DNA from 2 places in the Novosphingobium mississippiense genome. Region 2 is predicted to be linked to the other one. Evidence: riboswitches for the same ligand, from Rfam matches in the RefSeq annotation. Region 2 holds a riboswitch; the other holds the start of a gene.
The links. A riboswitch is a leader RNA that binds a small molecule or an ion and turns the genes downstream of it on or off. The one in region 2 is predicted to bind thiamine pyrophosphate.

Region 1: linked by a shared signal. The riboswitch ahead of WBP06_RS18690 (TonB-dependent receptor) and the one ahead of thiC (phosphomethylpyrimidine synthase ThiC) in region 2 are both predicted to bind thiamine pyrophosphate.

What each region holds. Positions count from the first base shown of each region.
Region 1 covers NZ_CP147003.1:34,383-48,928, forward strand. The annotation lists gene WBP06_RS18675 (class I SAM-dependent methyltransferase) at 1-573, opposite strand, end outside; gene pnuC (nicotinamide riboside transporter PnuC) at 763-1,347, opposite strand; gene WBP06_RS18685 (phosphotransferase enzyme family protein) at 1,347-2,489, opposite strand; gene WBP06_RS18690 (TonB-dependent receptor) at 2,492-4,747, opposite strand; TPP riboswitch at 4,826-4,914, opposite strand; gene WBP06_RS18695 (nucleotidyltransferase family protein) at 5,010-6,092, opposite strand; gene WBP06_RS18700 (hypothetical protein) at 6,089-7,345, opposite strand; gene WBP06_RS18705 (hypothetical protein) at 7,369-7,641, shown strand; gene WBP06_RS18710 (response regulator) at 7,916-8,566, opposite strand; gene WBP06_RS18715 (sensor histidine kinase) at 8,566-10,179, opposite strand; gene WBP06_RS18720 (acyltransferase family protein) at 10,452-11,630, opposite strand; gene WBP06_RS18725 (hypothetical protein) at 11,914-12,096, opposite strand; gene WBP06_RS18730 (hypothetical protein) at 12,095-12,370, shown strand; gene WBP06_RS18735 (sulfotransferase) at 12,568-14,130, shown strand; gene WBP06_RS18740 (TonB-dependent receptor) at 14,225-14,546, opposite strand, start outside.
Region 2 covers NZ_CP147001.1:2,609,901-2,624,446, reverse strand. The annotation lists gene WBP06_RS12345 (methyltransferase domain-containing protein) at 1-243, opposite strand, end outside; gene WBP06_RS12340 (alpha/beta fold hydrolase) at 240-875, opposite strand; gene bioF (8-amino-7-oxononanoate synthase) at 872-2,035, opposite strand; gene WBP06_RS12330 (GAF domain-containing protein) at 2,282-3,241, shown strand; gene WBP06_RS12325 (L,D-transpeptidase family protein) at 3,565-4,623, shown strand; gene WBP06_RS12320 (hypothetical protein) at 4,913-5,320, shown strand; gene WBP06_RS12315 (rhodanese-like domain-containing protein) at 5,380-6,423, opposite strand; gene WBP06_RS12310 (hypothetical protein) at 6,624-7,115, shown strand; gene WBP06_RS12305 (hypothetical protein) at 7,258-7,461, opposite strand; gene WBP06_RS12300 (DUF4169 family protein) at 7,461-7,652, opposite strand; gene WBP06_RS12295 (helicase HerA domain-containing protein) at 7,662-9,134, opposite strand; gene WBP06_RS12290 (uracil-DNA glycosylase family protein) at 9,419-10,081, opposite strand; gene WBP06_RS12285 (hypothetical protein) at 10,118-10,525, shown strand; gene WBP06_RS12280 (SOS response-associated peptidase family protein) at 10,512-11,162, opposite strand; TPP riboswitch at 11,209-11,354, shown strand; gene thiC (phosphomethylpyrimidine synthase ThiC) at 11,404-13,287, shown strand; gene WBP06_RS12270 (hypothetical protein) at 13,596-13,880, shown strand; gene WBP06_RS12265 (alkylphosphonate utilization protein) at 13,919-14,227, opposite strand; gene WBP06_RS12260 (DUF72 domain-containing protein) at 14,300-14,546, shown strand, end outside.

The sequences.
Region 1 (14,546 bases), on a different replicon from region 2:
GAGCTTGCCGGAAGAGATCAGCATGTTCGTCAGCAGCCAGGACAGGCGCATCTTGCTGTCGATCCGGTACGTCGCCCCCCTGCGTTTCACGCGCACCCGGTCCGCCACGTCATCGATGATCATCGAACAGTCCGAAGCGCAGCGGCCGTGCAGGACCTGAAGGTCGCGGTCGATCCGGCCGTCCGCGTCCAGCATCAGCACCGATACGTCCTCCCCCTTGGGCAACGCGGCCAGGCCGCTGACCAGATCCTGCGGAGTGATGGTCACCCGGTCCGCCACGCCGTAGTGGGCAAGGCTCTTCTCGATCCGGGCGATGCGCTGTTCCGCCGTCTTGATCGACCGGCGGGGGCCGCCGGTCATCGGATCGAACGTGAACACGTGCCCCGGTTTGCCGGAACTTTGCAGCCCCAGCGCCAGGGCCACCGTGGCGGCCCCCAACGCGGTGCCGACTTCCACGATCACCCCGCCGCGTTGGGCGGTCTCGTAAACCCGCGCATAGACTTGTGGCGACAGCATCCCGTCGCATGTGACGATCAGTTCGGAAAACAGCTCGGCATTTGCACCCTCGAGCATCGGCTTCCTCCCGATAATTGCCACCATAGTCGCCCGAACGCGGGCGACGGGGCAGCGCTATTGAGGGGTAATCCGGATACCTGTCTGACTAACGGCACGGCCTGCCGCTAACGGACTGTGGTGCTTGCGGATCGCGGTGCGACGCCTGTGGGTGCCCCGCCAGCGCCTATTCCGTTGCGCAGCGTCCGCTCAGGCCATGCGGGGCATTTCGGGCGCATCGGAGCGCGCGGCCTGCCGCCAACGGACATAGCCCAGCACTGCCAGCCCGACCATCGCCGCGTAGAGCCCGCCCGTTAGCCACAGGCCCTTGAAGGTGAACATGCCGACGTAGAGAACGTCCACCGCGATCCACAGCAGCCAGCTGGCCGCATGGCGCCGCGCAGTCCAGTATTGGGCGACAAGGCTGAAGCTGCTCAGCCCCGAATCCATCCAGGGCAGCGCAGCGTTCGTGTAGTGGCTGGTGAACCACCCGATCGCGACCGCGCCGACGGCGCCCGCAGCAAGGCCCGCCCACGCCTTCGCGGGCTGCAGGGGGCTGACGATCACTTCGCCTTCCCGATCCTTCCCGCGTGCCCAGACGATCCAGCCGTAGAGGATGGCGACGCCAAACAGCGCCTGCAACATCATGTCGGAATAGAGCCGCACGTCGAGGAACAGCTTGAAGTACAGCGCACAGGCCAGAAGGCTGACCGGCCAGCACAGCAGCCACCGCTTTGCCGTCAGCCAGATTCCCAGGAAGCTGACCACCACGGCCACGATCTCAAGCGCCGACATCAGCCTGCCTTTCCATTCCGAAGGTCTTGCAGAAAGTCCTGCCCGGGCGGGGAAAGAAACCAGTCCGCATGATCGATCAGATAGTCCTGCCAGGCCATCATCGCCTGATCGCGATCGGCAAGGATGCCGGCGAAGTAATCGGCTTCGGACAGCGCAAATTCGATATGGACCAGCGGCAGTAATCGGCTGAGGGTGTCGATATCCGTACGGGTGAGCGGCAGGACGGTCCGGTAACCGGCAAGCAGCGCCAGCGCTGCGCCGGCATCGGGCGCGCCGGCGTCCATTTCCAGCCACGGGATTGCCGTGCGCTCGATGGCGGTGGCGATGTCGTGCAGCGCGCAGGTCTGCGTGGCCAGTCCGAAGTCGAACACGGCGCTGACCGTCCCTTCCGGCGACCAGAGCAGATTGGAGGGGTGCCAATCGTTGTGCGTCCAGAGTGGCGGCTGGGTTTGCAGGCGTTCCGCCAGCCCGTCGGCCAATGCCGCGATCAGGCGCTTCAGTTCCTGCCGCCAGGGCTTGTCGGCCAGAAAGCCGGCCAGCGCCGGCCGGGCCGCCACGTATGCTGCCACAACTGCCAGCGGGTCGCGTGCGGGCAGGATGGTGAAGCTGGACACCAGCGGTTGGCCGATGCGGGCGGGCGCCGCGAAGTCGCGTACTGCGCGATGCAGCCGGGCCAGTGCGACGCCCGCTTCATGGGCATGGTCGTGCGAGAGGAACGGCGTCCACGATTGCCGATCGCGGTAGAGATCGTTGCCGGGCGCGCGGCTTTGGAGTTCGTAGCTCCATTCGCCGCTGGCGATGGCCCCGGCTCCGTCTGCGGTGGTCAGAACGTCGGGAACGGTCAGCCCCGCCGCGCGCAGATGCGCCATGAACGCATGTTCCTCCGCCAGCGTGGCCGGGCTGCGCAGTCGGAGGTGATGGCGCTTGAGGAAGAACGCGCCTCGATCCGTTTCCAGCAGCGTCGCTGCCGAGAACGGACGCGGCGAATGCCATCGCAGCCCTGCCAGCGTGCCTGCGGCAGGGAACCGGGCCAGCACCGCCTCGGCCTCCTGCGCGGTGATTGCCGGCCAGACCGGCGCCTCCAGTGCCGTGCCCATGCCGTGCACGCGATGCGGCCCAGGATCGGAGGCGGCGCCGATCATCGTCAGAAGGCCCGGCTGAGCGACACCACGAAGGCGCGCCCGCTTCCCACATAGTACGTCGGTGCGGAGCCGGCGATCACGGTGCCGTTGCGGCCCACCGTATCCAGCGCATTGCTGCTGATCGCCTGCACGCCGGACAGGACATGCGGATTGGTGACGTTGATCGCGTTCAGGCGCAGGTCCATGCGCTGGGCATCGATCAACCCGGCAAGGTGCACGCCTACCGACAGGTCGAGCGTGGCGTAGCCCTTGATGCTCTCGTCATTCATGAACGTGGCATATTGGCGGCCGACGTACTTCAGCGCGGTGCTGCCGAACAGGCGGCCATCGTCATATGTGCTGCCCATGGCGAACTGCACTTTCGGGCTGGATACGGCGCGCTTGCCCCTGGTGGGCAGGTAATCGCCTCCGATGGCCAGATCATCGTCCTGGCGCGTGTGCAGGTATTCGCCGGAAAGATAGACGCTGACGCCCTTGGCCGGGCGATAGTCGATCTCTCCGTCCAGCCCGTAGGAGGTCTGGCTGCCGGCGTTGACCGTCGAATTGACCAGCGCACCGCCGCTGTCGATCACCGTCGCCACCTGGCGGTTGCGGAAGTGGTAGTGGAACCCGGTCAGCGAGAACGACAGGCTGGGGCCGATATAGCGATAGCCCAGCTCTTCGGAGACCGAATATTCGTTCTTGAGGTTGTCCGCCCCCTGGCTGACCACTTCGCCGCCGTAATAGCTGTTGTAGAGCGCGAACTCGTTCGGGGTGCGGAAGTTGGTGGTCACGTTGGCAAAGATCTGCTGGCGATCGTCCAACTGGTAATGCACTGCCGCGCGGGGCAGGGCGGCCGAACTGCTGGATCGCACCGTCGATTGCGGGCCCGGCAGGTAATTGTCGCCGTTGCGCAGCACGTTCACGCCCTTGAAGCCGATGTCGACGCCAAGGCGCGGGGTAACCTGAATGCTATCGGCCAGGAAGAAGCCCTTGGTGACGGTTTCGGTGCGTGCATTCTCATAGGCGAGCAGACGGCCGTCGGCGGTGTGGATGGCCTGGCTCTGATGGCCCCACTGGTCCATGGGATGTCCGTCGGCATCGATCGAGGTGTAGGACTGCGTGACGCGGTCCGTACCGTAATCGAACCAGAGCCCGGCAGTGATCCGATGCGCGCCGGCTTGCAAGCTCAGCTTGCTGACATCGCCCACGCGCATCTGCTTGCCGGTCCAGTTGCCCAGCACGGTGGCCACGCCGTCCACGGCACCGGGCAGGGCGATCGGCTGGGTCAATTCCTCGGTGCCCAGGAAGTTGCCAGTTTCGGTGAGCTGCGTGCCATAGGGGGCGTTGCCGTAACCGAATTGCAGGTAGCCGGTGCTGTCGAAGGCAAGTCGGTCATTCAGCTTCAGGTGCAGCGGTGCGGCGATGTAGACGTTGCGGAACGGCGCGCGGTAGAGCCGCCAGTAATTGGCATCGCCCTCGCTGTAATGCTTGTCGTAATTGAAATCGCGGCCATAGGCCTGCCAGTCCGCCAGCGTGGGGCTGGGGTAGGTGGAGGTCTTGGCTTCGTTGAACGAGACCGAGATGCTGGCCCGATTGCCGTCGCCCCATTCGTTCAGCAGCTTGGCATCGACGTGCTGGCGCGTATCGAAGCCGGCGCCGCGCCAGTTGTCCGCCCGGTTGTTGGAATAGGAGACGAAGGCTTTCAGCCCGGTCTTCCCGATCGTGCCGGTATCGAACCGCACGAAAGCGCGCCGTTCGCTGTAGGAACCGAGCGAGAGATTGACGAGGCCGCCCATCTCCGCCTTCGGATCGTCCAGAGAGAGCGAGAGCACGCCACCGGCGGCCGCCACCACCGGCGCGTCGATATCGGCCGCGGCCTGCGCCAGCGTGACCTGCCGGACATTCTCGGCATCGGCGAATTGCGAGGGGTAGGCGTAGTAATAGCCGATGTCGTTCTGCGGCGCGCCTTCCATCAGCACGCCGATCTGGTCTTGCCCCAGACCGCGCAGCGTCAGGCTGGAACTGGTGGACAGACCATAGGGATCGCTGGAGGAGACATTGGCGCCGGGCAGCAGGTTCACCAGCTGGAACGCGTTCAGCGTCGGCGCCTGCTTGACGATGAAATCGGCGGAGATTGCGCTGACCGCCTTGGGCGCGGTCTGGTCCGGCAGCAACCCTTCGGGATCGGGATGGCCGATCACCTTGATGTCGGCAGGGGCGGCGTCATCGGCAAAGGCGGCGGTCGCCGATCCGGCCAGCAGCGCCGGCACCAGCATGGCGCCATTCAAATATCTGTAATGAAAAGGCATTCTTACGCGTCCACTCCACTGGAGGGACAACGGATCTGCCGCCGGCCCTCCCTACGCCGGTGTCAGCCGGATCAGGTTCAGCGGGTCGTGGTCTGCTGACCACCTCTCAGCCGCGCGTCAGCGGCCCCCCGGGGTAGCCGCCGTCTAGGCGCTCGGGTGCCTTGTGGAAAGGCCTATCGCACGCGCCGCGACGATTTATGGCCGATTTGTGAAAGCTGGAATGGCCCCTTCAGCAGAACTTGCCGGGGCCGGGGGAGCGGATGGCCTTGCGGGCCATGTTCTTGCCGCGAAGGAATGGCGCGGGAACGAGGTGCCGGCGCGATTGCGATGCGGCGGAAAGATCGTCCCTGACCCCGCGCGGCCATTCCAGTGCCAGCGTGACCAGTGTCAGCGGCCAGCGCAACCGCGGCCGGTCGGCCTGCAGCAGTTGACGGCGATGCTGGATGCGTGGCCATAGCCCGCTGGAATAGCGGCGGGGGACCGGTACGCGGAACAGCGCCTTCAGTGCCAGCAGCTGAGTACGAAGGGCGCGCTGTGCCTGCCGGGTAGTGAACAGGCCGTCGAGGACCTGCCAGTCGATCCCGTCCGCCGACCGGGCCAGTTGCGCCAGATCGTGGAGGTGGCGCATGTCGATCAGGCCGCGCCAGTAATCGAGTTCCTGAAGCTGATCGTGCGATGTCAGCAGTGCGGCCTGGGCGGCGGGCGACGGCAGAAGTGCTTCCTGCCCGCCGATCCGGACGGTCCGGCAATGCGGTGCCAGCAGCGCATGGTCGAAACGGGGATTGCTGCCTTTCATGCGGCCGTGGAGATCGACCATGCCGACATCGCTATCGCGAAACAGCACGATCGGCGCATCGTCCAGCCCGCTGTCGGCATAGACCTCGAAACCGTATTCTCTCAGGCGGTTGCATGCCTCGCGAGTGGTGCCGGCAGGGAGCATAAGGTCCAGATCGCCCATGATGCGGCCGCGCATGGCGGGCTCGCCCAGTGCAACCAGCAGGGCCGCGCCTTTCAGCAGGATCGGCATCACACCGATCTGCGCAAGCACGTCCAGCACTTCTTCCAGCAGCGCCATGAGTCGCCGGTTCCGTTCCCGGTTCGCCTCCACCACGCAAGTCAGATAGGCGTTGGCGTCTTCGGGAACGGGGCCGTTCCGCTGAGCGGAGTTGGCAGCAAGGCCGGCACCAAGGCTTGCAATCGTCATCGTCCGGTTGGCCTGGCCGATCAGGCGTTCCCAGTCGTCGCCGCCCGGACAGCCGATCCGGCCGTCCAGCGCGGCTGCGAGTTCGCGCACGCCCATCGGTGCTGTCATCCTGCCTGCCCGGCGCGATCCAGCAGATCCACGGCTTCGGGCAAGCTGGAGTAGGTAAGCCGCAGGCATTGGGCACCGGCCACGAGTTCGCCCATCATCCGCACATCCGCGGCGCTCGATCGCCCTTTGCTGGAATAGGCGCCACGGAACAGGGTCTGGAGCGCGGTTACCGGATCGACCGGATCGAGCTTGGCCGGCACATCGTCACGCCTGTCCAGCAGCACGATCCAACCGACCGGGTAGCGGCCGGTCTGCGGTTCGGGCATCGGCACGTAACGCAAGAGCGCGCCGTCCAATCGGCGGTGCACCGGCGCCCGTTCCAGGGCGGTGCAACAATGCGGCACAAGGTTCCATGAACCGGCCTTCAGCGTCGGAAAGAAGCACAACCCTTGCGCCGCGCCATCGGCGTCGATCAGGGTCACGTCATCGGCGGCATAGCCGTATCCCGCCCCGGTCAGCGCGACGCAGAGCGTGCTCTTGCCCGCGCCCGGATCGCCACAGAGCAACAGGGCGCGACCCTGCCGCACCAGCGATGCGGCATGAAGCGCAATGCGTCCGCTGGCGGCGAGCGCGTCTTCCACCAGTCGCGCCTTCAGCGTCGGTACGGCCTGTTCGGGCGTGACGATGCGGGCAGGGCGGCCCGCGCGTGCAAGGATGATGTCCGATCCCGAGGTTTCGGAAAGGAGATGCCAGCAGGGCACGGATGATGGCGCCGCCTTTTCCACTGCAGGAACCGGAAGGACGATTGGTGGACACGGCGCGTCGATGGTCACGTCGATCGACTGGTCGGCAAGGCGGAAGCGCAAGCGGCGGGCGGTTTCGCCGTTCGCCTCGGGGATGGCTGCAAGCAGCCCCGCATCGGACCACAACCGCATCAGCGCGGCGACTGCATCCGGCGCCGCGCCCGCATCCACGCCGTGGTCGACGCAGTGCTGAACAAGGCCATCCACGGCCGTGGCCTGCGCGGCGAGGCCGTGGGCAATCAGCGCGCCCAGCGGATCGATCGCGTAAAGTTCCTGCGCGGCTTCGCAGAACAGCGCCTCACGCCCGGGAAAGGCAATCAGGCTGACGCCGGGCGCCAGTTGCCATCGCAGTGTTGAGGCCCGTGTTGGGGCCAGCCTCGGACCGGCCGTCGTATGAGAGGATTCCTGAGACGGGTTCGGCCGGTCATCATGGATGCCGGCCGATGCCGATGTCAGGTCATGAGCCGGAAAGGGTGCCGGGTGGATACCGGTGGAATGGTCGTCCCGCACCGCTGGTTCGATCAGCCTTTTTCGTGCCTTACGCCGCTGTCACGGCCGCCACTGGATCGGCCACCGCCGTCGCCGCCGCGGCTGCCGCCGGTATCACCGCCGTGACCGCCGCCGGTGTCGCCACCTCCGCCGCCGCCGCCACCGTCGCCAACGCCGCCTCCACCAGTATCGCCGAAGCCGCCACCGCCCATGTCGCCGCCGCCTCCGCCGCCGGTGTCACCACCACCGGAGCTGCCGCCACCGGAACTGCCCCCGCCACCTCCTCCGCCGCCCGAAGCGGCAATTGCCGGGGATGAAAGCGAGGTGGAAAGAAGTACCGTCAAGGTCGGCGGCACAGTGAGCGCAAAGCGTCCAGCCGTCTTGAGGAAGTTCCTCCGGTGCGATTCACCGAACAGATCGGGGCCTTGGTCGTCCATCGCCGTATCCCTGTGCCACTTGAGCGAGACGGTTCCGCCGCGTGAACGCCGGAACGTGCAATGGTTAATATACTCTTGCGCCTGGCCGGTCATCTATCGGGGGATATAGCTCTCTAGAGTAATCCGGTCTCGTTTGAGCATACGAAACGTGGTCTCAGCCGTCGGAAGACGAGCCGGCGCTGCCATGCCGCGCGACCATCAGGGCAACGGCCGTGCGGTTGTCCGCACCCAGTTTCGAATAGATGCTGTGCAGGTGGATCTTCACGGTACCCGGGCTGATCGCCAGTTCGGCGGCAATGTCGCGATTGGCCTTGCCTTCGGCCAGCAAACGGGTGACTTCCCATTCGCGCCGCGTCAGGCTGTCGAACGGAGAAATCTCACGCTCTTCCACCCGGCGGCGGCTGACTGCCGAGGCAACCAGATGCTGGGGCAGCCAACGGCCACCGCGGGCGACTTTCCGAAGGCATTCGATCAGGGTGGTGGAGGCCATGTCCTTGAGGACGATGCCGGCCACGCCGCCGGCGATGGCTTCCACTATCTGGCTGTCGGAAATCGTCGCGCTCAGCAGCACGACCCGGACGGGCCAGCCATGCTGGTTGATCCGCGCCAGCACCCCCAGCCCGTCCAGCCCGGGCATGCTGACGTCCACCAGCGCGATGTCGGGCCGATGGTGCTGGATGTGGCGCAGGGCCGTTTCGCCATCGCGCGCGGTGGCAACCACGTTCAGGTCCGCATCGTCGCTGAGCAGGGTCTGTATCCCGCTCAGGATCAGGTGATGATCGTCGCAGACGACAATATCGACCATCAGCCGTCCGCCTCCCCCGACCCCGTCCCCGCTCCTACCGGTAACGTCAGATGCAGGCGATAGCCGCGCGGACTGTCGGTGGCGGCAAGCGCGCCGCCAAGGTCCGCCATCCGCTCGCAGAGCGACTGGGGCAAGGCCGCGCGTCCTTCCAGGCCGCAGCCGTCATCTTCGATCTCCACATGAAGGTCGCCATGGCGGGTGCTGACGTCGACCCGCAATGCGCCGGCCGATCCGTGGCGTACGGCGTTGGCGGTCGCTTCCGACAGGGCCAGGCACAGTTCGGCGGCAGTCTCGTCACTAACCTGCAGGCCTTCGGGTTCGACGGATACGTCCAGCCGGCACGCCCATTGCGACGCCAGCGGTTCGGCCAGCGTCAGCAACTGGCGCTTCAGCGAACCGGGCTCGACCGGGTTGGCGCGGGCGCCGTTGACTAGCGTGCGCAGGCGCGCGTGCTGTTGTCGCAGCAGCTTGCGGACCCGTTGCATCGTCGCCTGCGCGTCCGGCGGCAATCTGGATACGGTGGAATCGATCTGCCACAGTGCCGCCGTCAGATCCTGCAGCAGGCTGTCGTGCACGTCGCGCATCACGCGCACGCGTTCCTTCAGGCTGGCGCTGGCGACCAGGCTGGCCGCTATCGAGAATTGCTCCAGCGCCAGTGCGATCCGGGCGCCGATGATGCGGGTGAACGCCTCCACGTTCTCCTCGCGAAACGCGGGGTCGATGACGATTACCAAGCCGTGGTAGCGAATGCCCTGGAACTCGGCCAGGTGCAGCGATTGCCGCGCCGCGCCCAGCAGATCGGTCCAGGCCGCGTTGTCGGCTTGGGAACCCAGCCATCCCAACATGCCGTGGGGGTCGGCCGCCGCCATGGCCTTGATATCGGACAGCGGAATCGCGAAGGCCACCCGGTCGATGAATTCGCAACGGCTGCCGGTCCAGAATGCGATCGTCGGCCGCCCGTCTTCCTCATCCTGCCAGACCACCGCGATGCGATCGGTGCCCAGCACTCTGGCGGCATGTTGCAAGGCTTCGGCAAGCCACGGCCGGTCGTCATCGGGCATGACGTGGATCGGCCACGCCGCCAGTTCCTGCAGGCGCCGCTCGTTACGGGCGCGATAGCCGCCGAAAAATCCCAGCATGAGGGCGGCCACCCAGGCATAGACGAAGCGCATGAGCAGGACGTTCATCGCCCAGTCGCTGCCTTCGCGGATATCGGAAATGGTAACGGCCACAAGCAGCAACTGCAGCAGGATGGCGGTTGCCAGCACCCCGCGCCAGCCCCAGCGCATCGTCGCGCTGATCAGGGCGAAAGTGAAGAAGACGAAGAACGGGCTCTGCAGATCGTCCGAATAGTGGGCCAGCACGCCCAGTGTGACGATGTCGATGCCGGTCTGCACGATGCGGGAGGTTTCGCGCCAGCGCGGCGGTGCGGGAACCACCAGAAAGACAATGCTGACAAGGACGTAGCCGCCCAGCACACCGTAGGTCTCGGTCACGTTGGCCCGCGGGGTGGTGGGATCGAGATAGACGGCGACGAGCGACAGGCTTGAGGCCAGCAGCCGTGCCGCGGCGATCAGCATTTCGGGATCGGCCTGGCTGATGCGGTTCGGCAATGTCGGGCGTCCGGTGAATCTCGGTCCGGAGCGAGGGGCGGGCCTCGAGAGCGGCCAGAACGGCGGCCAAGCAGCGGATCGTGCCTTCGACATCAAGATCGCGGGTCCAGAATGCCGGCTGGATGCGAACCATGGCCGCCCGAATTCCCGCGCTCCGGCCGCGTGAATGCCCAGGTCCTGCCCCGCCCGTTCAGCCTCGATGGCGCAAGGCTGCGCGTCGGACGCGGCACAGGGCAAGGGAGGAATGGGCTTAATACCAAATCGACTGCCGCTCAGCGCGGCGCTTCGATTGCGGCGGTGGCCTGCGGCTGGGGAAAATCCCGCCCGACCGGGACGCGCGCGCTGCGATGCCTGCGGCGGATGGACCTGACGGCACGGGTAATCGGAAGCTCTATCCCGGTGTGGATCAGCGATCCGGCCACCAGGCAGGGGAGCGCCGCCACGATGATGAAGGCGCTCCCATACCCCCTGACCAGCCATGGCGCGGACAGGCTGGCCAGGAAATGCAGGATCGGGGCGTGGAACAGGTATGTGCTGAAAGAGGCATTGCCGATGTGAAGCAACAGGCGCCGCGCCGGGATGTCGCTGCGCCGCGCGTTGCCCGCCGCCAGCAGGCCCACGCAGGTGCAGGTCAGGAACGAGACTACCTGCCAGACCAGCCCCCCGTTCTGCAGCCTGAATTCCCAATAGGACGTCAGCGCTGCCACCATCAGTGTCAGCGATCCGCCGATCGCGATGGGGCCGGCCACTTGCGGCATTCGGCGAAAGCCGATGGCGATCGCGATGCCAACGGTAAAGAACAGCATGTTCTTGTAGGAATAGAATGCGACGATCCGGCGCAGTTCCGGGTCCTGCACATGCCCGGCGGCGACGGCCCCGCAGACGACCATGCCGACGATGATCGCCATGCACGCTGCCGGCCCGATCTGCCGGGGGAACAGCAGGCACAGCGCGAACAGGCTGTAGAACAGCATTTCGTACGTGATCGTCCAGCCGACGCCGACGATCGGCGTCATGCGCGGGTCCACCGCATCTTCGAAGTTCGGCAGGAACGTGAAGGATGTGAGGATATGGCCGCTGGTGTAGTGAAACCCTTCGATCGCACCGACGGCGATCGTCAACAGCGTGGCCAGCCAATAGAGCGGCACCAGCCGGGTCAGCCGCTTCCAGGCGAAATCGCTGAACCTGTGCGAGGGGGCATAGGTTCGGGTCGGTTCCGTCGTGTACATCATGATGAAGCCGCTGATCACGAAGAACAGGTTCACCCCCATCTTCCCGATCGTCCCCGCGAAGTCGCCCAATGGAGCGAAATGCGGATCGTAAGGGATTACGGCCAGCATGGCGTGATCGATCACCACCATCACGGCGGCAATGCCGCGCAGCGCTTGCAACCCGTCGAGCATGTCCTGCGGTCCGTTGGCAACGGCATCGCGCTGGCGCATCGTCGTCATGCATCCTCACTCCGCGGCACGGGGAAGCGGCCACCTTCGGGGGTGGGACCCACCGGAATAGTACGGGCGCGGCACCAAGCGGCAATGGTGGCAAATAGGGGCCGAGTACTGCGGGCATGTCGAGGCTGGAAATGGCGGGCCTCTTTCTTGCGAACGGCGGTGGGATCAGAATAGGTGTGGAAAAGTCGGCGCGCGGTGCAGGTTTTGCGTCAGAGGTGCGTTCTTGGTGGTCGATGAAATAAGTAATATTTGGGACGATGTTCTCCGAATACGGTCAAGAATATCAGCCTTTATACAGTGGGTTGTCGTCGCGGGTGAACGAATCCCAGAGCGTGAAGTCGTCCGGATGGATCGCAGTTGCCAGATAAAAGTCGGTCAATCGGTCTTCTCCCCTACCTCGATAGCGCAATTGCAACCCGAAGGCCGCCCGCGCATTTTCAGGAAGGCAAGTAAGGAGATTGCGCATGGCAAACGAATGCATCGCCTATCGGGATTCGAAGGGCGGCCTTCATGGCAGCGCCGAGAAAGCCACGCTTGAAGACCTTGCCGGCGTGTTGGGGCGCGTTGGGGATGAAGGTGGCATGACGGCGGGCGTCGCGCGGATGATCTTCGACAAGCGGGCGGAGATCGAGCGCGTCTTTGCCGAACACGATGCGATCGTGGCTTCCGCCCACGGACGAGAAAATGCGGAAGCCCCGGTGCAGCGCTCGGACACGCCAGCGATCCATGCGGTGAATTGAACCGGATCGGCTTTCGCGCGGACACGAGTGCACGGGTAACGAAGGGCGGTTTAGGTGCCCATGCGGCAATTGCCATGAACGGATCGAGTGGTTAGGCTCGATGCTCAAGGAAGGCGGCAGCGCCTTGGGGCATGCTCGGGCGGAATGATCCTGTCGATATTCAATTCCATCTCAACGGCCGGGCGAATGCGGCGCGCATGACGCTGGAGGCGGAAGCACGGGCTGCCTTGCTGCGCGGAGACTTGCCCGCCGCTGCCGTCGCCGCGAAGGCGCTGGTTCAGGCGAGTCCGGAACGGCCCGAAGGCTTTTTCCTGCTGGGCATGGCCGCTGCGGAGGCGCGGCAATTGGCGCAGGCTATCCCCTTGATCAAGGCGGCGGTAGAGCGGGGACCCGATCCGGAGCATCTGGCTCAACTGGCCAGGCTGTTGGTACTGCTACGGCGCGAGGGCGAGGCGGGTGAAGCGGCGCGGGCGGCATTGGCCCTCTCGCCAGACGATGCGCTGACGCTGGATACCATCGGCTGCGTGCTGACCCGGCTGGGCGATCACGAAGCCGCGATCGCGCCATTCGCGGCAGCGGTGACGGCAGAGCCGCACAATGCCGAGTATCGCTACAATCTGGCCGCCGCCAGCGGCTTTACCGGCCGGGTGGAAGAGGCGCGCCGGCACTACGAAACGATCCTGGCCGCTGATCCGGGCAATGGGCGCGTGCACTATGCAATGGCAATCCTGTCGCGCCAGACGGCTCAGAAGAACCATGTGCCTCGCCTGGAAGGCGCGCTGGCCGTCACCAGCGATCCGGACCATACGCTGCGCATCCGCTATGCCCTGGCGAAGGAAATGGAGGACATTGGCGATACAGCCGGATCCTACCAGCATCTGTCCGTCGCGAACGCCCAGCAGAAGCGCGCGCTGGGGTATGACTTCGGGCAGGACCGCGCGATCTTCGATGCGATAGAGGCGTTGTTTGGCGGTGTTCTGGATGGTGGTTCAGGAAGCACTGTCGGGGAAGCCCCCATCTTCGTGGTCGGGATGCCGCGCACGGGAACGACGCTGGTCGACCGCATCCTGTCGTCGCACCCGGATGTGGAGGCTGCTGGCGAACTTCAGGCCATGCCATTGGCGATCAAGCAATTGTCCGGAACATCGTCGCGACGGATCATCGACCCGGAAACCGTTGCGGCGAGTGGCAAGCTTGATCCTGCCGCCGTGGCCGAAGCCTACCTGGCGCGCGCCGCCCATCATCGCCGCACGGAAAAGCCGCGCTTCACGGACAAGCTGCCGGCCAATTTCCTCTATATCGGGCATATCCTGCGGGCGTTCCCCCGGGCCCGGATCGTTTGCCTGCGGCGCCATCCGATGGATACGATCTGGAGCAACTACAAGAACCTGTTCGCCAGCCAGTCCGCCTACTACGCCTATTCCTACGACCTGATGGACACGGCACGGTATTTCGCCCGTTTCGATGGGCTCATGGCGCTTTGGCAGCGTCTGTGGCCGGGGCGAGTGCTGCACTTGTCCTACGAAGCGCTGGTCGCCGATTTCGAAGGGCAGGCGCGGCGGCTGGTGGATTATTGCGGCCTTGAATGGAACGATGCGTGCCTGTCCTTCCACGAGAACGCCGCCGCGGTCGCCACGCCCAGCGCAGCGCAGGTGCGCCGACCGATCAATGCCGATGGGCTGGGAAAATGGCGCGCGCACGCGGCCGCGCTCGAACCGGCGCGCGCGTGGCTGCACGCGCAGGGGATCGCGGTCGAATAGCGATTTATTCTGACCTAACGACCGGTTCAGTCCCATGAAATTGAGGCGCTTTCCCGGTTTTTGGGGAAAGCGCCTCAATCGTTTCAGACGAACATCAGTACTTGATGCTGGCCTCGATGCCGATCGTGCGGGGATTGAGCACGGTCTGGCGGTAGTAGCGCACGACGACACCGTCGTTGACGCCGATGCGCGAGCGGTCCGAACCGACCGAGACCACGGCGTACTTGTCGAAGATATTGTTGGCGAACAGGCTGACGCTGTACTTGTCGGTCTCATAGGTCAGCGAGGCGCGGTGCAGCACGTAGCTCGGGATCTTGTCGCCATATCCGCGATCCCAGCCCAGGCGGGAGACCACGTTGCCGCGATAGGTCGCCGTCCAGTTGGCGATCAGGCTGCCGTCCTTCATCGGTGCGGTG
Region 2 (14,546 bases):
TTCGACCATTTCGGGGGCAAGGTCGGTAATCAGCCAGTCGCCGCCGATCCCGACATGGCCGAGCGCTTCGGTGAGAAAGCCGGTGCCGCAGCCGATTTCCAGCACGCGCGGACTTGGCGGCAGGTCGAGCATGGCGATCCGCGCGGCGAGCGCCTCAGCCACGTCGCGCTGCACGCGGGCGTGCCCGTCATAGTCGGGTGCGGTGGCGAAGGAGCGGCGGACTTTCTCGCGCGGGACGTTCATGCCAGCCCCGTCGGTGTTAACATCGCCGCCAGTCCGCGCACCGCTTCGGCGCAGAGTTCGGGATCTTCGACGGGCAGCAGGTGCCCGCCCGCCTCGCTCTCGATCCGGCGCACTGGCGCACCGTCGAACGTGGTGGCGCGCATCGGGCCGGGCAGCAGCGGATCCTGCCCGCCTTGCAGCGATATCACCGGCACTTTCGGCAGCGGCGCACGCGCATCGCGCAGGCGCAGCAGATCGCGGCGCAGCAGTTCGGTGTCGATCTTGCCCTCCGGAACGGTTCCGCCGATCTGCTGGTGGAAACTGGCGAGCACCCCCGCCGGCATCTGTCCGAAACGGCGGATCATGTGCTCCACCACGCGTACCGGCACGCCCGGCTGGCCCAGCGGGGCCGTGAAGCGGGCAAAGCCGTTGATGGCGACCACGCCGACCAGCCCCGGCGGCGGATCGGCCAGTACGCGGATCGTGCCGAAGCTGTGCGTCACCGCGATGCATGGCCCATCCACTTCGGGTGCGAAGGGTGCGCCGAAGTAGCCGCGATCGTCGATCACCCCGTCGAAATCGGCCAGCAGCGCGGCCAGCGGTTGCCAGAAGTTCCGGTCGAAACCCCAACCATGGACATAGAGCAGTTTCACCGCTGCGCCTCGATGGCGGCGAGCAGCGCGTCGATATCTGCGTGCGAATGGGTCGCGCGCAGGGCGATGCGCAAGCGGCTGGTGCCGGGCGGTACCGTTGGCGGACGGATCGCGGAGGCAAGGAAGCCTGCCTCTTCCAGCTTGCGGGACAGTGCCATGGCATCGGCCTCCGCGCCGATCACGGCGGGCACGATCTGGGTGGAGGATTCGCCATGGTCCAGCCCCAGCCGCGCAAGGCCCGCGCGCAGGTGGTCCCCCAGCGCGGCAAGGTGCGTACGCTCCGCCTCCATCGTCGGGACAAGGTCCAGCGCGGCGTCGACCGCGCCCAGCACGGCGGGCGGCGGCGCGGTGGTGAAGATCATGCCGCTGGCTGCGTTGATCAGATAGTCGATGAGCACCTGAGAGCCGGCGATATAGGCGCCGAACCCGCCCAGCGCCTTGCTGAATGTGCCCATGATGACATCGACGCGTCCCGGCGCGAGCGCTGAGAGGCCTGCGCCGTGTGGGCCGAGCGCGCCGGTCGCGTGGGCTTCGTCGATGTAGAGAATGGCGTCGTACTTCTCGGCAATCTCGGCCAGCCGCAGCACGTCGGCACGGTCGCCGTCCATCGAGAACACGCTCTCGGTCAGGATCAGCCGCGCGGGTGCTTCCGCGCCCTTGGTGGCGAGAAGCTGTTCGAGATGGTCTAGGTCGTTGTGACGAAAGCGGTGCTGCCGCGCGCCGGACATCGCCATGCCGGCATGCATGCTGGCGTGGATCAGCCGGTCCGCGAACACCGCCACGCCGGGCATCGCGGCGATCAGCGCGGGAATGGTCGCCGCATTGGCCTGCCAGCCGCTGGCGAAGACCAGCGCCGCCTCGGCATGTTTGAATTTCGCGATCCGCGCTTCGAGGGCGAGATGCGCCGGGCTGGTGCCCGTCACCAGCCGCGATGCGCCCGATCCGGTGCCATGCGCGCGCGTCCATTCGGCGGCGCGCTCCGCCAGCAGCGGATGGGTGGCGAGGCCGAGATAGTCGTTGCTGGAAAAATCGACCAGTTTGCGCCCATCACGCCGGATGCGCCCGCCGGCGGCCAGCGCGGCAGGGCGCAGCACGCGCCGCTGCCCAGCACCATCGATCCGCGCCAGAGACGCTGCGAGGAAGGAATCGAGCCTCTTCATCGCGCTCGCCGGTATGGCAAGCGGCGGGCCGAGACAATGGCGGATCGCATCGCGGACGGTGTCGCGCGCCGTGCGGGGAAGGCAGCCCGCCGTACTTGGACAGTGCGCGGCCATGCTTGATCGGGGCTTGATCGGGGCCTGATCATGCGCCGATCATGTAATGTCTCGGTGTTTTTCCCGATCGATTGGATGGTCGACGGGGCGTTGAAATGCAGGTAAATTCCCGGAACGGAACAGGGGAATGCGATGGCGGCAGAGGGATTCCGTCACGGTGATATCGTCCTTCGCACGGTGCGGTCTGAAACCGCCGCCGCGCTGTCGCCTGTGGCGGCATCGTGGTGCCGTTCGGCACTGCATCATGGGCTGGATCCCGATGACTTGCGCAAGACGGAGCCGCTGGGCGCCGCGTCCATCGCGATGATCCGCGAGGCCAGCGGAGAACTTCCGCTGATCGCCCAACCCGTGATCGATGCGTTGTTCGGCAGCGTGGGGCGCAGCGGCGCATGTCTGTTGCTGGCCAATGGCGACGGCGTGGTGCTGGACATGCGGGCGAGCGACGCCGAACACGAAGTCTTCGTGGCCCACGGGCTGGCCTTGGGCGCAGGGTGGAGCGAGGCGCGGCAGGGTACCAACGGCATCGGCACGTGCCTGGTGGAACAGCGCGCGGTCACGATCCGGCGGGACGAGCACTTCGCCAGCCGCAATACCGGGGTTTCGTGCATGGCGGCGCCGGTCTTCGATCCGGACGGACACGTCATGGCGGCGCTGAACGTTTCCAGCGCGCGGCGCGATCTGGATGAGCCGATGGCCCTGCTGGTGGCGGCGTTGGTGCAGGATGCCGCCCGGTCGATCGAGCGGGACGTGTTCTGCCATCGCTTTGCCAGTGCGCGGATCGTGCTTGCCCCCGGAGAGCGGGCGGGCAGCGGGCCCGCGCTGTTGGCCGTGGATCGCGACGATCTGGTGATCGGGGCGACCCGCGCGGCGCGGCGGCGGTTGGGGCTTGAGATCGGGGGCGCGCTGGATCCACGCCCGCTGGGCGATATCCTGGGACAGCCGGCGGCTGGCGGATTCGACGATGGCGACCGCACCGTGCTGCGTCAGGCGCTGGCGCGGGCGGGGGGCAATGTCTCGGCGGCGGCGCGATTGCTGGGAATCGGGCGCGCGACGTTCTATCGCCGGATGGACCGCGTGGGGCTTACCGCCTGAATAGCTCCGAAATCGACCGGACCTGTCCCGCTGGCGAGACAGGTCCGCAGTTCGGCCGCGATGCTCCCCTTGCCCGTCTGCCGGCGGAATCATAGGTTGGATTCGCAGCTTCCCCGGGGACTCCTCCCTCCGCCGTCTCGGTGAAGCTCAGGCGCTGGCGAGGCCTGTACCTCTCTCCCATCCCCCCGCAGCGGGCCTCGCCGGCGCTTTCCCATCCGAAAAGGTTTCATGGCCCGGAAACGGGGGCCGTAAGGCGCGTTTTGCAGCCGGAAGGCAGTTCGGGCGTTGACCCTTCATCCGAACCAGCAAAACCACGGTGTCGCTTGAAGCCTTTCCTTCCCGTTTCGCTCACCATCTTGACGCTACTGGCCGCCTGCGGGCAACAACAGCGCGAGCCTGATGCCAAGCCGTCTCCCACGCCCGACACGTCGCTGGCCTTCGCCGATGCGCCGAATGGTCAGGGCGCGCCGGACAATCCGGTGCTGCACGCGCAAGTCGCGCTGGACCGGCGCGGTTTCTCGCCGGGCGTGATCGACGGCAAGCAGAGCGCGGCCTATGCGCTAGCGCTGCGCGGTTTCCAGCTGGCACGCGGACTGCCCGAAAGCGGCAAGCTGGATGCGGCGACGCAGCAGGCGCTGTTCGCGGGGCAGGGTGGCGCCGGCACGCGGATGGTGGTGATCCCCGCCGCCTTCGCGCGCGGGCCGTTCTATTCCGACCTGCCCAAGGACATGGCCGGGCAGGCCAGGTTCGACCATCTCGGCTACCGCAGCATGAGCGAGGCCCTGGCCGAACGATTTCACACCACCCCTGAAACGCTGCTGGCGCTCAATGGCCCCGGCACGGTGCTGGGGGCAGGGCGCGCGATCCGCGTGCCGGACATTGCCAATGCCGCGCCGGCATCGATCCCGGAGGACAAGACCGGCTGGTCCGACACGCTCGTCCGCCTGGGCATCGCCGCCGACCAGCCGCGCGCCGATCACGTGGTGGTCGACAAGTCCGACGGCGCACTGCGTGCCTACGATGCGCAGAACCGCCTGATCGCGCAGTTCCCCGTCACCACCGGCAGCGGTCACGATCCGTTGCCCCTCGGCACCTGGAAGATCGTGGGAGAGGCGCGCAACCCCGACTATCACTTCAATCCGGACCTGTTCTGGGATGCGAAGAAGAACGCCAAGGACAAGCTGCTGCCGCCCGGCCCGAACGGCCCGGTCGGCGTCGTCTGGCTGGACTTGTCCAAGGAACACTATGGCATCCACGGCACGCCGGAGCCGCAGAACATCGGCAAGACCGAAAGCCACGGCTGCGTGCGCCTGACCAATTGGGACGCGGCAAGGCTTGCGCAGATGGTTTCGGCGGGGACGAAGGTGGTGTTTCAGGCTTGAGGGAAGGCCGGTTTTGATAGCGGCTTAGAGAGCCAAAATTGCAGCGAGGCGGACGCCGCCTCACCCGCCCCGCTCATCCTGAGCGAGTTGGGAGGTCATCTTGGGTAGGAAGTTGCCAGTCCAACGTCTCTCCCATGTCTCGTCGCCCCCGCGAAGGCGGGGGCCCCGCTACCTGGTGCCACGACTTCACGCCTGAAGGAAAAAGCGGGGTCCCCGCCTGCGCGGGGACGACGACTTTGGGTGGATAGCGGTCGTTGACGGTTGGTCTCAGAGGGCTAACGAATGAAGCATGTCGAAGGCCATTCATCTCGTTTGTGTTTTAACAATGACCGTCACGGGCGCTCTTGCGGGCTGCGCCCAATTTGACGAGCCTGATGCTCAAGATCCCTTGCCAATACTCGGCTGTTATGAAGCCTCCGGTGCCCCTTCGCTTTCCGTTGGTCCCAAGGGAGTGCAAATTGAGGGAAGTTCAGTCAAAATCCCCTTCCGATACGAATTTCGGAGCAGCAGCGCGGTTTTGAACGCCCAGATCGAGGCAACGCAGTTGAATGGCCATTTCCATCTGTCGCCAGCACGCAACCGATATTTTTACCCGATCTCGCACACTGAGGAGGGGCCGGTGATTACAATAGCATTTGCCCCCGACAACACCGTTCTCAATTATTACCGTAGGTCTGTCTCAGAGTGTGAATTTTAGGGTCAGCTTTGGGGCGTGACCGGAACGGCAGCTTAGATGCGTTCCCGAAAGCCAGCATTTCAGTCGCCGCCAACCTGACCCTCGATTACATACCCCGCCTCGCGCCACGCCTGCATCCCGCCGTCCAGCGCACTGGCGCGCGGGAAGCCGAGGTCGCGTAGGGTTGCCGCCGCCAGGGTCGAGATTTTGCCGAACTCGCAGCAGGTCACGATCTTTACCGTGGGGTCGCAGAGCATCGCATTGACGCGCAGTTCCAGTTGTCCGCGCGGCAGGTGGATCGCGCCGGGGACATGGCCCGCCTCGAACGCGTCCTTCTCGCGCACGTCCAGCACCACGAAGGCACTGTCGTTGCCGCCGATCCGCGCGGCCAGTTCCTCCAGCGCGAGGAAGGGAACCCTGGCGGCGGCTTCGGACAGCAGCTGCGCCACCGTCTTGCCGCCGTTCATGTTGGTGCGCAGCGCTTCGGTCAGATGGGTCGGCGCGGCGAGGTCCAACTGCTGCATCATCGCCACGAACTCGCCCCGGTCGGTCTTCTGCAGGCGCGGATTTCCGGCGATCTCCGCGCCGATGGTCGAATGGGTGCGGCCCTTGTAGTCGTGCGCGGGGTAGACCCGCGTGTCTGCCGGCAGCGTCAGCAGCCTGCCGAACAGACTGTCGAACAGCGCCTGCGGATCGCCGCTGGGCAGATCGGTGCGGCCAGTGCCGCCGATCAGCAGCGTGTCGCCGGTGAACACCCGGTCCTGCGCGACGATGCACATGGAATCGCGCGTATGGCCGGGCGTGTGCAGTGCCCGCAGGCGCAAGTTGCCGACGATCAGCATGTCGCCGTCATCCAGCCGCATGTCCGCATAGGGGGCGGGGCTCAGTCGGTTCATCACCACCGGGGCATGGAGCAGGTGGGCCAGTTCGCGGCTGGCGGAGAAGTGATCGGCATGGGTATGCGTGTCCAGCACATAGCGGACATGGACGCCCATCTGCCCGGCCAGCCCCATGTACCGATCGACCTGCGACTGTTCGGGATCGATCAGCACTGCCGCGCGCGTATCGGGGCAGGCAAGGAGATAGGACTGGCAGCCCCCGGTCGCGATCTGCTCGAAAAGCATAGGCCCTTCTCCCGGCAATGGAGGCTCTTTCTGCCCGTCTCCATCGGGCCCAACAAGGCTGCGTCTCCGTTTCGGGCGCATATCTTTCGGATGGGTCGAGCCTTGGCCGGGCTGGACCGAATCCGCGCGTCTTGCCTTCGCAGGGGCGGGAATCCTAACCCTCGGCGTCCGGGTCACTTATTCCAGATCAAGGACATGTCATGAAAATCGCATTCGCCGCGCTCGCGGCTGTCACCGGGTCCGTCGCGGTCCTCGCTTCCTCTCCCGCCATGGCCAGCGTCGTCACTGCAGAGGCCAATGTCGCCCGTTCCGAGGGCGATTGGGGCGGCGAACTGGCGGTGGGCGTGCCGGTGATCCAGGACGGCGGCTTCGCGATCACGCCGGGCGTCGGCCTGTTCTTCCACGATCGCGATCACCCGAACTACTACCACGACAATGGCGATTGCTTCAGCAAGCAGAGCGGCAATCAGGTTTCCGGCGGCAAGTGCGACGATTCCGGCACCAAGGTCTTCGCCAAGGTGGAGGCGACCTATCGGTTGCCGATGGCGCTGGCGGTAGGCGTGGGCGCGCGGCTGACGGGCGACAACCTGCGGCCCTACGGCACGGTGTCGATGCCGGTGTTCCCGCATATCGATGTGAAGGGGAATGTGGGCGACCACTACCTCGCGGCGGGGCTGCAGGCGCGGTTTTGAGGTGATGCAAGTCCTCCCCCGTGGGGGAGGTGGCAGCGCAAGGCGCTGACGGAGGGGAGGCGCGTCCTCACGGGACTGTTCGAGAGTCCCCTCCACCACCCTTCGGGTGGTCCCCCTCCCCGTACCGGGGAGGACAGGGCTCTCAGCCTTCCAACAAATCCAGATAGGCGATCACATCGTTATCGGTGGCGATGAACAGGCCGTCCTGCACGTCCTCGGTCTGCTGCGCGGCCACTTCCATCGCTTCCCACAGCGATCCGTAGAACAGCGTGGTCACCCCGCCGCCTTCCGGGCCGCCGTCAAGGTGATAGAGCCGCACCGAAGCTTCGCCGGAGGTAGTGCGCATCAGGCCTTGTCCTCCGGTCGTTCGCGCTTCGCGCCATCGACCACGCGGTCGATCCGGGCGATTTCGGCCTCGGTAGCCTTGCGCTCGTTCTTGCTGCGGCCGTGCTGCGCGCGGTTGGCGTCCGCTTGCGCCTTGCTTTCGTTGCGAGCCTTGGCCTTGCGGGCCATGCGCAGGTTGATGATTTCGGCCATAAGGCCCTTCTACGCCTCGACAGGCGCGGTGGTAACCCCCAGATCGGGCAGCCCGACCGAGCGCTTGCCCGAAAAGTCGGTACGCACCACGATCAACCCGTCCTTTTCCAGGAAATCGAGCAGGCGCTGCACGCGGCGCGGGCTGCTGGTGCCGTAGGTTCTGGCCAGCACCATGTCATCCGGGCAGGGCTGATCGTTCATCGCGGCCAGCGCGATCAGGTAGAACGGCGCCAGCGCATCGTCGGGCACGTGCTTGGCCAGATTGAACAGGTCGAACCACTTTTCGTCGTCCGGATCCTCGATCCCGGCCAGCGCGGCGGCGAAGCCGCGGCGGAAGGTCGTGGCATCCAGCCCGCGCACGGAAATGCCCTTCATGCGGCAGCGGATCGTGAAGTCCTGGAACAGCGTGGTGGCCGGCTGGAACGAGCAATCGTCGTCCTTCGCCATCAGGTTCAGGATCTCCACCATCGCCGCGCGGTTTTCCTCGGGCTCCGGCTCCGGACGTTCGGGGCGCGGGGCCGGCGCGGCGGCAAGGGTGGGCGATTGTTCGATGGAGGCCGACAGGTCGTCGACATCGATCACCGGGCGCGGTGGCGGACGGTGGAATTCCTGCCGTTCGGGCTCCACGTGCAGATTGTCGTGCAGCAGTTCGCGCAGCTCGTCGGTGGAGGCGGTGGGCAGCGGCATCAGGCCGGGGGTGATCGACTTGGCACCGGTGCGAACGGCACCGATGTTGACCGCCACCGGACGGCGGCTGATCGCCGGGCCCAGGCCCAGGAACTGGCCGCGGGCAAGGTCGCGGATCGATTCCGCCTGCCGCCGCTCCATGCCCAGCAGGTCCGCCGCGCGGATCATGTCGATGTCCAGGAAGGTGCGGCCCATCAGGAAGTTGCTGGCTTCCGCCGCCACGTTCTTGGCCAGCTTGGCCAGGCGCTGGGTGGCGATCACGCCGGCAAGGCCGCGCTTGCGGCCACGGCACATCAGGTTGGTCATCGCCGCCAGGCTGACGCGGCGCGCTTCTTCGGACACTTCGCCGGCGGCGGCGGGGGCGAACATCTGCGCCTCGTCCACCACCACCAGCGCGGGATACCACTGCTCACGCGGGGCATCGAACATGGCGTTCAGGAACTGCGCGGCGCACTTCATCTGCTGGTCGATTTCCAGCTCGTCCAGCGCAAGGACGACCGAGGCGCGATGCTGGCGGATGCGGGCGCCCAGTCGGACGATCTCCGCCTCGGCATAGGCCGCGCCGTCGATCACCACATGGCCGAATTCTTCGGCCAGGCTGACGAAGTCGCCTTCCGGATCGATCACCACCTGCTGTACGATCGGCGCGCTCTCTTCCAGCAGGCGGCGCAGCAGGTGCGACTTGCCGGACCCGGAATTGCCCTGCACCAGCAGGCGGGTCGCGAGAAGTTCCTTGATGTCGATATCGATCGGTTCGCCCTGCGGCGTCTGCCCGATCACGATGTTGGCGCTCACGGGTGCCTATTGGCAAAACCGGGCGGGCGGGCGCAAGGGGGCGCGCGGCCTTTATCCATAGATAGCGGGCTGACCGGCGCGTGCGGCGGGGTGCTGCGTCTGAACGTATTGGCCGGTCGATTGTCCGGGAATTGCAGTCAGTTGCAGGAGGTGACCCGCCGGATTCGGCCGATGCGATGGATCGACGCTGGTCGTGCCGGTCGGCGCCGGTCGGTGCGTTTCAGGCCGCCGATCAGCCCGGAACCGCCCCACCGATTCGCGATCGAACGGCCGGGCCGATGGTTTCAATCCTCCAGCGCCTGCCTGATGCGGGCACGCAGATCGGGCAGCACTTCCGCCTCGAACCATGGGTGCTTCGCCATCCACAGGCGGCTGCGCCATGCGGGATGGGGCAGCGGCATCAGCCCCGCCGGGGCATCGCGCCAAAGGCGGACGGTTTCGGTCAGGTTGGGGGCGAAGCCGCGCGGCAAGTAGCGTTTCTGCGCATATTGGCCGACCAGCAGCGTCAGGCGCACTTCGGGCAGTGCAGCGCGCAGGCGGGAGTGCCATAGGGGCGCGCATTCCGGTCGCGGAGGCAGATCGCCGCCATTGCCCTTGCCTGGATAGCAGAATCCGCTGGGCATATGGGCGACGCGGTGCGGATCGTAGAAGGTTTCCGGCGAAAGGCCGGTCCAGTCGCGCAGGCGGTCTCCGCTGTCGTCGTCCCAGGCGATGCCACTGGCGTGGACCTTGCTGCCCGGCGCCTGACCGATCACCAGTATGCGCGCGCCGATGCCGGCCTGCACCACCGGGTGCGGACCGTGCGGCAGGGCATCGGCGCAGACCCGGCAGGCGCGGATCGCGGGGAGCAGGGCGTCCAGATCGTCGGTCACGTGGCCATCCAGATGGCGTTGCGGTGGCCCGGCCGCAAGCTTTGCGCGATTGACGGGTACTTTGGCGACCGACATAATTTCCGCCACTTGGCTCCCGCACGGAGGTTTCGCGTGAACGATCTTGTGCTGATGCCGGACTGGTCCGGGCTGTTCCTTGGCCTCTTCGCGCTCTTTGCCGGCATCGGCGAATTGCGAAAGCCCGGCCATTGGCAGCGCATGATGGACGAGATCACCCGCTCCCCGGCGCTGCAGGTGATCACGGCGCTGATCGAGCTGTTCGTCGGCGCGATCGTCTATATCGTCAACCCCTGGTCCTCGCCCGGCTGGCTGGCCCATGTGATGAGCGTGCTGGGCGCGCTGATGTGTATCGAGGCGCTGCTGATCCTGGCCTTTTCGGACCGCTACCTGCCGATCCTGGCCCGGCGGCTGGGGGTGATGGCGCGGGTGTGGGCGATTGTCTCGGTGGCCTTCGGGCTGATCCTGATCGTGCTGGCGCTGCCTGGGTTCATGAACGCCTGACGTCCTGCCCGGTGACCCGCAGCGAGGTGAGCGAGGAGGAATAGGGGGCGATCAGTGCCGCCGCCGCCTTCCAGTCCCCCTTCAGCCAAAGGTCGTGCGCGGCCGGGTCGGCAGGCAGGATCACCGGCATCGTATCGCGCCCTTCGGCCCGCAGCGCGGCATTGGCGGGGGTGGTGAGCAGGGCGAAGCTGGGCACCTCGCTGTCCTTCCACACGCCGGCCATGGCGAAGATCGGCTGATCGGTCGCGCCGAACCAGCACTGGCGGCGTTTGCCGTCGCGCGGGTCCACCTTGCCCCATTCCATGAAGGCGCTGGCGGGGACCAGGCAGCGGAATTCGCTGTTGCGCAAGTTGCCGATCCAGAACGGGCTTTCGAGATTGCGCACGGTCAGGATGCCATGGCGCCGCTCGTCCCACCCCTGCGGCGGTGGGGGAACGCCCCAAAGGCGCGGGATCATCCGGCGCGGCAGCCGCTTTTCCGGGCGCGGACCCGCCACGAACTCGCGCCCCATGGTGATCACGGGGGCGAAACCGCCCGCCGAAACCGAGCCGCCGGGCCAGGGATCGTCGCCCGCATTGGCGCCGAACGTGCGGGCGACTTCGCGGGCAGGGGCGTCGAGGCGATAGATGATCGGCATGTCTCTTGCGGGCCCTAGACGGCTGGAAAAGCCGCGTCTATCGTCCCGCCCATCCCCGGGGAGCTTGTGCCCAAGGCTTTCGAATCAGGAAAGCCGGACGGAAACAAATGGCTGAGAGGGGCAGGTCACGCTGCCCGACCCGTTGAACCTGAACCCGTTAACACGGGCGGAGGGAAGGGCGGGCCACAGGACTATTCTGTCGCGACCTTTCTTTCGTCCATAAGTCGAAGGAAAATCGCTTATGGCCGACATCAATTCCACACTGGAGATCGGCGTTACCACCGGGCCCATTCGCGGGTCGAAGAAGATTCACGTCGGGCCGCTTGGCGTTGCCATGCGGGAAATTCACCTTGATCCGGGATCGGGGGAGGCGCCGGTGCGCGTCTACGACACCTCCGGCCCCTACACCGACTCTAACGTCAACATCGACATCGCGACCGGGCTTGCCGCCAAGCGCCGCGAATGGATCCTCGCCCGCGGCGATGTGGAGGACTACGCCGCCCGCGCGGTGAAGCCGGAGGACAACGGCCAGCTTGGTCCGGACCGTTCGGGCGGCGTCCCGGCGTTCCCCAACGTGGTCAAACGCCCGCTGCGCGCGAAGGCGGGCATGAACGTCAGCCAGATGCACTATGCCCGTCGCGGGATCATCACGCCGGAGATGGAATACGTTGCCGAGCGCGAGAACCTCGGCCGCGCGATGCTGAAGGAATATGCGCGCGATGGTCAGAACTGGGGTGCGGCGATCCCCGATTACGTCACGCCCGAATTCGTGCGCGAGGAAGTGGCGCGCGGCCGGGCGATCATCCCCTCCAACATCAACCACCCGGAAAGCGAGCCGATGGCGATCGGCCGCAATTTCCTGGTCAAGATCAACGCCAATATCGGCAACTCCGCCGTCGCCTCCGACGTGGCGAGCGAGGTGGACAAGATGGTCTGGTCGATCCGCTGGGGCGCGGACACGGTGATGGACCTCTCCACCGGCCGCAACATCCACGACACCCGCGAATGGATCATCCGCAACAGCCCCGTGCCGATCGGCACCGTGCCGATCTATCAGGCGCTGGAAAAGGTCGGCGGCATTGCCGAGGATCTGACCTGGGACGTGTTCCGCGACACCCTGATCGAACAGGCCGAGCAGGGCGTGGACTACTTCACGATCCACGCGGGCGTGCGCCTGCCTTTCGTGCCGCTCGCCGCCAAGCGCGTGACCGGCATCGTCAGCCGGGGCGGTTCGATCATGGCCAAGTGGTGCCTGGCCCATCACAAGGAATCGTTCCTCTACGAACGCTTCGACGAGATTACCGAGATCATGAAGGCCTACGACGTCGCCTACTCGCTGGGCGACGGCTTGCGCCCCGGCTCGATCGCCGACGCCAATGACGAGGCGCAGTTTGCCGAACTCTACACCCTGGGCGAACTGACCAAGCGCGCCTGGGCGCAGGACGTGCAGGTGATGATCGAGGGGCCGGGCCATGTGCCGATGCACAAGGTGAAGGAGAACATGGACAAGCAGCTTGAGGCTTGCGGCGAAGCGCCGTTCTACACCCTCGGGCCGCTCGTCACCGACATCGCGCCGGGCTACGACCACATCACCAGCGGTATCGGCGCCGCCATGATCGGCTGGTACGGTACGGCGATGCTCTGCTACGTCACGCCCAAGGAGCACCTTGGCCTGCCCGATCGCGACGACGTGAAAGTGGGCGTCGTCACCTACAAGCTGGCCGCCCACGCCGCCGATCTGGCCAAAGGGCACCCCGCTGCCAAAGTCCGCGACGATGCGCTCAGCCGCGCCCGGTTCGAGTTCCGCTGGCGCGACCAGTTCAACCTCAGCCTCGATCCGGATACGGCCGAACAGTACCACGACCAGACGCTGCCAGCAGAGGGCGCGAAGTCCGCGCATTTCTGTTCGATGTGCGGGCCGAAGTTCTGTTCGATGAAGATCAGCCAGGAAGTGCGCGATTTTGCAGCGCGGCAAAACCAGCCCAGCACCGGCTTCCTCGCCGCGGGGGAAGGCGGCAAGCTCGCCATCTCCGAAGCCGAGGCGGGCATGGCGGAGATGAGCAAGGTGTTCAAGGACACCGGCAGCGAACTCTACATGGGCGCTGGCGGTCGCGAACACGATTGAGCCATGGGGCCGGTCCCTATCAGCCGGTCCCATCCCTTCCGCCTCACCGCAAGAACAGCGGGGCCCCCGCCTTTGCGGGGGCGACGGATCGGTGGTGCAGTACGGGGCAGGTGCCAATGCAGGATGGCTGCAATCCCGCCCGGCGCGTGGCCTGACAAGCCAAGCAACCGCCTCCGTCGTCCCCGCGCAGGCGGGGACCCCGCTTTCTTCCTCACCTTCTCGATCCTCGCCAAAAGAACAGCGAGTCCCTGCCTTCGCAGGTGCAGCAAGGAGTGCTAGGGTCTCATCTTCCAAGGAGGCCCGATTCCATGCGCAACCCCACCGCCGACTGGATGAAGCTGGCGACCGACAGCTATTTGCTCTGGGCCGATTCCATGATGGTGATCGGGATGCGCGCGTCGGACATGATGACCGGGCGCGGCAGCAGCCACGAGAACGTGCGCATGGTCACCGAAAAGGTGCAGGCGAACGCGGAACTGGCGGCCAAGCTGTTCTGGGGCGGACCAACCACCCCGGAACGCGCCGCCCGCAAGGCGGTGCGCCACTACAGCAAGCGCGTAAGGGCCAATCGCAGGCGGCTTTCGAAGGGGTAGCGCCCCATTCCCCCCAAGTAGGGGGGAAGTGAAGCACGTCACCGCTTGCGCACGAATTCCGCACGTAGCACCAGCCCCTTGATGCCGGGGTACTTGCAATCGATCTCCTGCGCGTCGCCGGTCAGGCGGATGGAGGGGATCAGCGTGCCGCGCTTCAGCGTCTGGCCTGCGCCCTTCACGTCCAGGTCCTTGATCAGCGTCACCCCATCGCCGTCCGCCAGCAGGTTGCCCACGGCATCGCGCACCTCGACGGTGTCCGCCGCCGCGCGCTTGGCGGCCAGTTCGGATGCGGGCAGCCACTCGCCGCTGTCTTCGTCGTAGATATAGTCTTCGTCGTCGCCCGGCATGTCGAATTCTCCTGTTCGTCGCGCCCATGACAGGGCAGGCTCGGTTTGGCGAGCACCAAGGAGAAGTCCGGCATGAACAAACACATCGGCAAGGTCCATGTCGGCATCGGCGGCTGGAGCTACGATCCTTGGCGGGAGACGTTCTATCCCAAGACCGTCCCCAAGGCGCGCGAGCTGGAATATGTCGGCCAGCACCTGACCGGAACCGAGATCAACGCCACGTTCTACGGCCGCCAGAAGCCAGCCAGCTACATCAAGTGGCGCGATACGGTGCCGGACGGCTTTCGCTTCGCCCTGAAAGGCTCGCGCTACTGCACCA